DNA from 2 places in the Clostridium sp. AM42-4 genome. Region 1 is predicted to be linked to the other one. Evidence: predicted binding sites of a transcription regulator. Region 1 holds the regulator's gene; the other holds the start of a gene.
The links. The regulator HrcA, encoded in region 1, represses chaperone genes, less so after heat shock. The targets are predictions, from matches to a motif close to TGTTAGCACTCNNNNNNNNNGAGTGCTAACA.
Positions count from the first base shown of each region.

Region 2: htpG (molecular chaperone HtpG) is a predicted target of HrcA. The motif match lies at 3,521-3,551, and genes of this name have one in related genera.

Region 1 is NZ_QUIK01000011.1:128,278-133,426, reverse strand. It holds gene argH (argininosuccinate lyase) at 1-1,323, shown strand, start outside; gene DW922_RS18305 (3D domain-containing protein) at 1,431-2,192, opposite strand; gene hrcA (heat-inducible transcriptional repressor HrcA) at 2,570-3,607, shown strand; gene grpE (nucleotide exchange factor GrpE) at 3,654-4,289, shown strand; gene dnaK (molecular chaperone DnaK) at 4,356-5,149, shown strand, end outside.
Region 2 is NZ_QUIK01000004.1:166,528-171,676, reverse strand. It holds gene DW922_RS04905 (sugar ABC transporter ATP-binding protein) at 1-1,420, shown strand, start outside; gene DW922_RS04900 (ABC transporter permease) at 1,423-2,484, shown strand; gene DW922_RS04895 (sugar ABC transporter permease YjfF) at 2,484-3,497, shown strand; gene htpG (molecular chaperone HtpG) at 3,628-5,149, shown strand, end outside.

The sequences.
Region 1 (5,149 bases):
CACAACTTCAACGAGTCCTTATCTTTTGACCAGAAATTTTATCATCAGGACATTCAGGGCAGCATTGCCCATGTTACCATGCTTGCAAAGCAGGGCATTGTGTCTGAGGAAGACCGCAAGGCGATCATTGACGGTTTAAACAGCATTCTGGCTGACATTGAGTCCGGCAAGCTGGTATTTACCAAAGAGCATGAGGATATCCATTCCTTCGTGGAGGCAAATCTGATCGAGCGTATTGGTGAGGCAGGCAAGCGCCTTCACACCGGACGCAGCAGAAATGACCAGGTTGCACTCGACATGAAGCTTTACTGTCGTGATGAGATCGATGAGATTGACGTTCTGGTGAAAAATCTGTTAAAAGAGCTGTTAAAGATCATGGAAGAAAACATCGACACCTATATGCCGGGCTTTACCCATCTGCAGAAGGCACAGCCTGTTACCCTGGCTCACCATATGGGCGCTTATTTTGAGATGTTCTCCAGAGACAGAAGCCGCCTGCACGACATCCGCAAGCGCATGAACTATTGCCCGCTGGGCTCCGGCGCACTGGCAGGAACCACCTACCCGCTGGACCGCGCTTACACGGCTGAGCTGCTTGGCTTTGACGGACCGACCTTAAACAGCATGGATTCCGTATCCGACCGTGATTACGTGATCGAGCTGTTATCTGCCCTCTCCACCATTGCCATGCATTTAAGCCGCTTCTCTGAGGAAATCATCATCTGGAACAGCAACGAATACCGCTTTGTGGAGATCGACGATGCGTACAGCACCGGAAGCAGCATCATGCCGCAGAAGAAAAACCCGGATATCGCAGAGCTGGTGCGCGGCAAGACCGGCCGTGTGTATGGCGCACTGATGTCTATTCTGACCACCATGAAGGGCATCCCGTTAGCATACGACAAAGACATGCAGGAAGACAAAGAGCTGACCTTCGATGCCATCGATACCGTAAAAGGCTGTCTGGCACTGTTCACCGGTATGGTCTCCACCATGACCTTTAATAAAGAAGTTATGGAAGCAAGTGCAAAGAATGGCTTCACCAATGCAACCGACGCAGCTGATTACCTGGTAAACCATGGTGTCCCGTTCCGTGACGCACACGGCATTGTAGGCCAGCTGGTGCTGTTCTGCATCGACAAGGGCATTGCACTGGACGATATGACCTTGGAGGAGTTTAAGGCCATCAGCCCGGTATTCGAGGAAGATGTCTACGAGGCTATTAGCATGAAGACCTGCGTAGAGAAGAGAACCACCATCGGTGCTCCTGGACAGGAAGCCATGAAGAAGGTCATTGCGATCTACAAAGAGCAGCTGAAGTAAACAATATCGCACAGTAAACACAAATGGGCCGGAAGGTTCTGTCCCCGCCGAATGGCGGGGACGAAACCTTTCGGCCCTCGTTCGTTACTGTGTGATATTGTTATATTTTATCCGAGCACCAGGAACACTTCCTGCGTCTGCTTTCCGTGCTGGCGGGTCTGTGCGTGGGTGTCGAAGAAGATATCGACGTGGTTTCCTTTGACACCGCCTCCGCGGTCCTCTGCGGTGTAGATGACTCCGCCTATCATAACCTTGCTTCCGTAAGGAATGATGCGCGGGTCTACGGCGATGGTGTGGCTGGATTTTGCAATGGAGCCGGTGCTGGTGCGGCGTCCCCAGCCTTCTGAGCACTGTTTGCACGGGCAGTAGCCGGTGGTGCGGAAGAAACCAAGGGATTTTAAGCCGGTTGCAGTGTGCTCATGGTCATGGGCATCGCCGGAAGCATTGCTTTCTTCTTTATTATTTTTTGCAGCTTCCCCCTTAGTATAGGTTTTGGGGTTGGAGAGTGCTTTGCCGTCTACATTTCCTTCTATTAAATAGGTTCCGTCCGGGAGAGTGTCCCAGTTCATGGCAATGCGGAAGCCGTGGCGCCCGTTTCCGACTCCGTTTTCCTCCAGATCGGAGCGGTAGGTGATGGCGGTCTGGTGGAAGCTCTTTACCTGCTCGCCGGTTTCTTTATTGGTGATGGTAACAGTGACCGGAACTGCAGTGTTTGGCTGCGTGGAGTCCCAGCCCCAGCCGACAATGGTATTTCCTTCAAAATCATCGAAGGAGCCATCTAAGTCCGATGCCAGGGCAGTGAAAGTGCCGCTTATGAGAAACAGTGCAGTAGTCAGTAGTGTTACAAAAAATTTTTTGTTCATTAACATAAGATCAATCCTTCCTTTTTCCAAATTTGTTACAGTGACGATCTCGGTCGCAGGGTGCAGGCGTGCTTGTTTTTGCCTGTATCTTATTTGGTATTTCTGCAGCTTAGGCTGCAAAGTCTGTTATGCGTAAAAAAGAAATATTTGATTCACACAAAATAAATATATGTAACAAATTTGTAATATATGAACGATAAGACCCTATTTTACATGATTTTTTTGATTTGTCAAGGAAAAAACGAACTATCCCTAAAAATCACAGAAAAAACATAGTTTTTTTCGCCAAACCTCTTGACAAACGACATAGGGTAAAGTATATTAATCACAGAATGTTAGCACTCCTTAATGGCGAGTGCTAATAAAGAAAAGGAGGCGGCAGAATGGAACTGGATGATCGTAAAGTCACGATATTAAAAGCCATCATCAAAACTTATCTGGAAACAGGTGAGCCGGTAGGTTCCAGAACCATTTCCAAATACACGGATCTGAAATTAAGTTCCGCAACCATCCGGAACGAGATGTCGGACCTGGAGGAGATGGGGTACATTCAGCAGCCGCACACCTCGGCAGGGCGTATTCCTTCCGATAAAGGCTACCGCTTCTATGTAGACCAGATCATGCAGGAGAAGGAGCAGGAGGTTACCGAAGTCAAGAGTCTGATGATCAAGCGGGTTGACCGGGTGGAACTGGTATTAAAGAAGCTGGCACAGCTCCTTGCCAACAACACCAACTACGCTGCCATGATCAGCGGACCGCAGTACCATCAGAACAAACTGAAATTCATCCAGCTTTCCCAGATGGAAGAAAACAAGCTGCTGGTGGTCATCGTGGTGGAAGGAAACCTCATCAAGAACGCCATGGTGGACATTCCGGAGCCGGTCAGCCAGGAGGAAATCCTGAACTTAAACATTCTGCTGAACAGCGCGCTGAACGGTCTCACCATTGAGCAGATCAATTTAGATGTGATCACAAAGCTCAAACAGCAGGCCGGTGCCCACAGCCAGATCATCGATCTGGTGCTGAATGAAGTGGCGGGAGCCATCCGGGCCGACGAGGAAGACCTTCAGATCTACACCAGCGGCGCGACCAACATCTTCAAGTATCCGGAACTGAGCGACGGCGAGAAAGCAAGCCAGCTGATCAGTACCCTGGAACAGAAAGATAAGCTTCAGGAGCTGATCACAGATGTAAATGAATCCGAGGACAACAATGGAATCCAGGTTTACATCGGAGATGAGACACCGCTCCAGACCATGAAGGACTGCAGCGTGGTCACTGCCAACTATGAACTGGGCGAAGGAATCCGCGGTACCATCGGTATCATCGGACCGAAACGGATGGATTACGAAAAGGTACTCAGCACGCTGAAGCATCTGATGAAGCAGCTGGATGCCACATTTAAAAACGAAGAAAATTAGAGTTGCCAAGACGGCAGCGGATGATCATAAAGAAAGGTGAATCACCATGAGCCAGACAGAGAAAGAAATGAAGCAGGGCGCGGCAGCGGCGGAGAACGAAAACCTCGAAGCTGAGCACGCCGAAGCAGATAACGGCGAAACTTCCGCAGGAACAGAGGAAAACAAAACTGCAGAGAAGGAAACCGAGACCAAAGAAAACAACAACACAAAAGAAGATGAGAAGGATGCCAAAGCAGCAAAGAAGGATCCAAAGGATGCCCAGATCGAGGACCTGCAGGACCGCTTAAAACGGCAGATGGCTGAATTCGATAACTTCCGTAAGCGTACGGAAAAAGAAAAGGCAGCCATGTACGAGGTCGGAGCGAAGGACATCATCGAGAAGATCCTTCCGGTGCTCGACAACTTCGAGCGGGGCCTGGCAGCCGTGCCGGAGGATGAGAAGGGTTCTTCCTTCGCCGAAGGCGTTGAAAAGATCTACAAGCAGTTCGTAAAAACCCTGGAAGATGCCGGAGTGGAAACGATCGAGGCAGTAGGCCAGCAGTTCGACCCGAACTTACACAACGCAGTGATGCATGTGGAGGACGAGAAGTATGGCGAGAATGAGATCGCCATGGAGCTGCAGAAGGGTTACAAGTACCGCGGCAGCGTGGTACGTCACAGCATGGTCCAGGTAGCAAACTAAACTGGCTGTGCGTAACAAAGCGTATTAACAAAATTTTGTTTCAGTATAGATTAGGAGGAAATCACTATGAGTAAGATTATTGGTATTGACTTAGGAACCACAAACAGCTGCGTAGCAGTTATGGAGGGTGGTAAACCGGTAGTTATCCCGAACCAGGAAGGTTCCAGAACCACACCGTCTGTTGTAGCATTTACCAAGACCGGTGAGCGTCTGGTCGGCGAGCCGGCAAAGCGTCAGGCTGTTACCAACGCAGACAGAACCATCGCTTCCATCAAGAGACATATGGGTACCGACTATAAAGTAACTATCGACGGTAAGAGCTATACTCCTCAGGAAATCTCCGCTATGATCCTGCAGAAGTTAAAAGCAGATGCAGAGGCTTATCTGGGTGAGAGCGTAACCGAGGCAGTTATCACCGTTCCGGCATATTTCAACGATGCACAGCGTCAGGCAACCAAGGATGCTGGTAAGATCGCAGGCCTGGATGTAAAGCGTATCATCAACGAGCCGACCGCAGCTGCACTGGCATATGGCCTGGACAACGAGAATGAGCAGAAGATCATGGTATACGACTTAGGCGGCGGTACCTTCGATGTATCCCTCATCGAGATCGGTGACGGCGTTATCGAAGTTCTTTCCACCAACGGCGATACCCACTTAGGCGGCGATGATTTCGATAACCGTATTACCCAGTGGCTGGTTGACGAGTTCAAGAAGGCTGAGGGCGTAGACCTGTCTGGAGATAAGATGGCGATGCAGAGACTGAAAGAGGCTGCTGAGAAAGCAAAGAAAGAGCTTTCTACCGCAACCACCACCAACATCAACCTGCCGTTCATCACTGCAACCGCAGAGGGCCCGAA
Region 2 (5,149 bases), on a different contig from region 1:
GATCCATGCACTTATGGGGGAAAATGGTGCGGGAAAATCTACCCTGATCAAGGTATTGACAGGCGTGGAGGAATTTGAAACAGGACAGATCATGATCGACGGATTCGATCAGCCTGTTGTGAACCGGAGCCCTCAGGAGGCACAGCAGAGAGGAATCAGCACGGTATATCAGGAGGTAAACCTCTGTCCGAACCTTTCCGTCGCAGAGAATCTTTTTATCGGCAGAGAACCGAGAAAAGGCGGTCTGATCGACTGGAAGACTATGAATAAGAGAGCAAGTGAGCTGTTAAAAAGCCTGGATATAAACGCAGATGTGACACAGACGATCGATCATTATTCCATCGCGATTCAGCAGATGATCGCGATCGCACGTGCGGTGGACATGTCTGCAAAGGTTCTGATCCTGGATGAGCCGACCTCTTCCCTGGATGACAACGAGGTAGAAAAGCTGTTTGTCCTGATGAGAAGATTAAAGAGTGAAGGCGTCGGGATCATTTTCGTAACACATTTCCTGGAGCAGGTTTATGCGGTCTGTGACAAGATCACGGTACTTCGGAACGGACAGCTGGTCGGACAGTTTACAACCGCAGAGCTGCCGCGTTTCCAGCTGGTAGCAAAGATGATGGGCAAGGACTTCGATGACCTGGCTGCGATCAAGCACAGCGGGGAAGAAGAACGGAACTTCGATGGTGCCGATGTTGTCATCAAAGCAGCAGGTGTCGGAAAGAAGGGCTACATTAAGCCGTTTGATCTGGTCATCCGCAAGGGCGAAGTTATCGGTCTGACCGGACTTCTTGGTTCCGGACGTTCCGAGACCGTTCGTGTGATCTACGGTGCAGAAAAACCGGATACCGGCGAACTGGAAGTAAAGGGAGAGAAACTGATCTCCAGACATCCGCTGGATTCCATGAACCGCGGCATGGCATACCTTCCGGAGGATCGGAAAAATGAAGGTATCATTGCAGATCTGTCGGTAAGGGAGAATCTGATCATCGCACTTCAGGCGAAGCAGGGAATCTTCCATCTGCTGAGCAGAAAGCAGCAGGAGGAATACACCGACAAATACATCGACATGCTTCAGATCAAGACAGCCAGCCGGGAAACACCGATCAAATCCTTATCCGGTGGAAACCAGCAGAAGGTGATCATCGGCAGATGGCTGCTGACCAACCCGGATTTCCTGGTTCTGGACGAGCCGACACGAGGCATCGATGTCGGAACCAAGACCGAGATCCAGAAGCTGGTCGTAGAACTGGCAGAAAAAGGAATGGCAGTTGTGTTCATCTCTTCCGAGGTAGAAGAAATGCTGCGTACCTGCGACCGCATGATCGTCCTGCGTGACGGTGCGAAGGTCGGAGAGCTGAGCGGCGCAGAGATGAACCAGGCTTCCATTATGACAACGATCGCAGGGGGGCAGTAATTATGAAAGAATTCAATATCAAAAAACTGACATCGCAGAGATTGTTTTTGCCGATCTTCTGCCTGGCGCTCGTTCTTTTAGTCAACGTCATGACAACGCCGGACTTCTTTGCAGTCTCAGTCCGTGACGGCGTTCTTTACGGCTACATCATTGATATCATCAACCGTGCTTCGGAGCTTGTGATCCTGGCAATCGGTATGACACTGGTTGTATCGGCTTCCGCAGGTACCGATATTTCCGTAGGTGCGATCATGGCAGTGAGTGCAGCAGTATGCTGTAACCTTCTGACCGGCGGTGAGCGTGCGGCAACCGAATATGCATGCCCGCTGATCCTTGGTTTCCTCGCAGCCCTTGTGATCGGCGCATTGATCGGATGCTTTAACGGTGTCCTGGTCGCAAAATTAAAGATCCAGCCGATGGTAGCAACCCTGATCATGTTTACGGCAGGACGCGGAATCGCACAGCTGATCACCGACGGACAGATCACCTACGTACGCGTAGAAAGCTACAAGGTATTAGGAAGCTTCCTTCCGCATGTTCCGGTACCGACCCCGTTTATTGTGGCCATGCTTATGGTGATTTTAACTTCTTTGATTTTGAAGAAGACGGCACTCGGCCTGTATATCCAGTCCGTCGGAATCAACGCGAAGGCATCCAGGCTCGTCGGAATCAAATCGACGATGATCGTTTTCCTTACATATGCATTCTGTGGAATCTGCTCCGGTCTGGCCGGCATGATCGCTTCCAGCCGTATCTACTCTGCAGATGCCAACAACATCGGCCTGAACATGGAGCTGGATGCGATCCTGGCAGTAGCGATCGGCGGAAACTCCCTAGGCGGTGGTAAATTCTCACTGGCAGGCTCGATCATCGGTGCTTATACGATCCAGGCACTGACGACCACCCTTTACGCCATGCACGTTTCATCTGACCAGGTTCCGGTCTACAAGGCAATCGTGGTAGTTATCATCGTGGCCCTTCAGTCACCGGGCTTTGCGAAATGGCGTAAGTCCCTCGCACAGAAAAAAGACGCGCAGATGAACGCAGGAAAGGAGGCTGCATAATGAAACAGAAAAAAAAGCTGAACCAGACCAGTTTCCTTTTGCTGATCACGATCGTATTGTTCTTTGTTATGTATGCCATCGGATGTATTGTTTTTAAAGAGCAGGGCTTTGCAAAGACCCAGAACTTCTTAAACCTGTTTATCTCCAATGCCGGACTGATCGTCATTGGTGTCGGCATGACCACCGTCATGATCACCGGTGGCATTGATATCAGCGTCGGCTCGTTTGTAGCGATGGCCTGCATGATGTTGGCCTGGATGATGGAGCGTGCACAAATCGGTGCAGTCCCGGCCGTCATCATCGTGCTGGTAACCGGTATCGTATTTGGACTGGTGCAGGGATTTTTAGTAGCTTACATGGATATCCAGCCATTCATTGTGACCCTGGCCGGAATGTTCTTTGCCAGAGGTATGACCGCGATCATCTCCAAGGACATGATCAGCATTACCAATGAAACCTTCATGGCCTGGGCGAAAGCCAAGATCTATCTTCCGTTTGGCGGCTATGTAAACCGGAAAGGCGTTATGATCTATCCGTACATTTACCCGACCGTTGTGATTGCGCTGATCATTCTGATCCTTGCATTCATCATGCTGCGCTATACCAAGTTCGGCCGCAGCATCTACGCAGTCGGCGGCAATGAGCAGTCCGCCCTGATGATGGGCTTAAACGTACGCCGTGTGAAATTAAAAGCGTATGTACTGGACGGATTCCTCTGCGGAGTCGGCGGCATCCTGTTCTGCTTAAATACCCTGGGCGGCTTCGTGGAGCAGGCAAAGGGCTTTGAGATGGATGCAATCGCATCTTCCGTTATCGGCGGTACCCTTTTAACCGGTGGTGTCGGCAACGTGATCGGAACCCTGTTTGGTGTTCTGATCAAGGCAACGATCGAGGCATTCATTACCTTCCAGGGAACCTTATCCTCCTGGTGGACCCGTATCACGATCGCAGCACTTCTGTGCTTCTTCATCGTGCTGCAGTCCGTACTTGCTATGATTAAAAAGAAAGATTAAATAAATTTCAAAGGAATTAAAAATATTAGCACTCATTTTGAATGAGTGCTAATATTTTTGTTGACTTTTTGCATTTACGGTATTAGAATACTGTTATAGAAATTATGTAACAGAAAAGGAGCATCTGATTATGAGCAGAACAGGTAATTTATCCATAAACAGTGAAAATATATTCCCGATCATCAAAAAGTGGCTGTATTCCGACCACGACATTTTCTATCGTGAGCTGGTTTCCAACGGCTGCGATGCCATCACCAAGTTAAAGAAGCTGGAGCTGATGGGCGAGTACACCAGGCCGGAGGATATGGAGTACAAGGTACAGGTTACTGTAAACCCGGATGACAAGACCATTGCCATTACCGATAACGGTCTTGGTATGACTGAGGCTGAGGTAGAAGAGTATATCAACCAGATCGCATTTTCCGGCGCTCAGGATTTCCTGGAGAAATACAAAGACAAAGCCAATGAGGACCAGATCATCGGCCACTTCGGTTTAGGCTTCTACTCCGCATTCATGGTAGCAGATAAGGTAACCATCGATACCCTTTCCTACAAAGAGGGCAGCAAGCCGGTGCACTGGGAGTCTGAGGGCGGTCTGACCTTCGAGATGAAGGATGGTGAGAAAGCAGAGCAGGGAACTACCATTACCCTGTACTTAAACGAGGACAGCTACGAGTTCTCCAACGAGTACCGCGCAAGAGAGGTCCTGGAGAAATACTGTTCCTTCATGCCGGTGCCGATCTTCTTAAATAACGAGAAGGCAGAGCCGCAGTACGAGACCATCGAGAAGGACGAGCTGACCGACAAGGACACCATCATTGAGACCATCGTAGAGCCAGCCAAGACCGAAGAAAAAGAAAATGAGAACGGCGAGAAAGAGACCGTTGAGACCGAGCCTGCAAAAGAGAAATACAAAATCCTCAAACGCCCGGTTGCATTAAATGACACCACCCCGCTTTGGAGCAAGCATCCGAATGAGTGCACCGATGAGGAGTACCGCGACTTCTACCGCAAGGTCTTCCACGACTACAAGGAGCCGCTGTTCTGGATTCACTTAAATATGGACTATCCGTTCAACTTAAAGGGTATCCTGTACTTCCCGAAGATCAACACCGAGTACGATTCCATCGAAGGAACCATCAAGCTGTACAACAATCAGGTCTTCATTGCCGATAACATCAAGGAAGTCATTCCGGAATTCTTAATGCTGTTAAAAGGTGCCATCGACTGCCCGGATCTGCCGTTAAATGTTTCCAGAAGCGCCCTGCAGAACGACGGCTTTGTGAAGAAGATTTCCGACTACATCACCAAGAAGGTAGCCGATAAGTTAAGCGGTATGTGCAAGACTGACCGTGAAAACTACGAGAAATACTGGGACGATATCGCTCCGTTCATCAAATTCGGCTGCATCAAGGATGAGAAATTCGCAGAGAAGATGAACGACTACATCCTCTTTAAGAACCTGGACGGCAAATACTTAACCTTAAAGGACTGCCTGGAGGAGAACAAAGAGAAACATGAGAACACTGTCTTCTATGTAACCGACGAGAAGGAGCAGAGCCAGTACATCAACATGTTCAAGAAGGAAGGCCTGGACGCTGTCATCCTGCCGCACAGCATCGACAGCCCGTTCATCGGCCACTTAGAGCAGA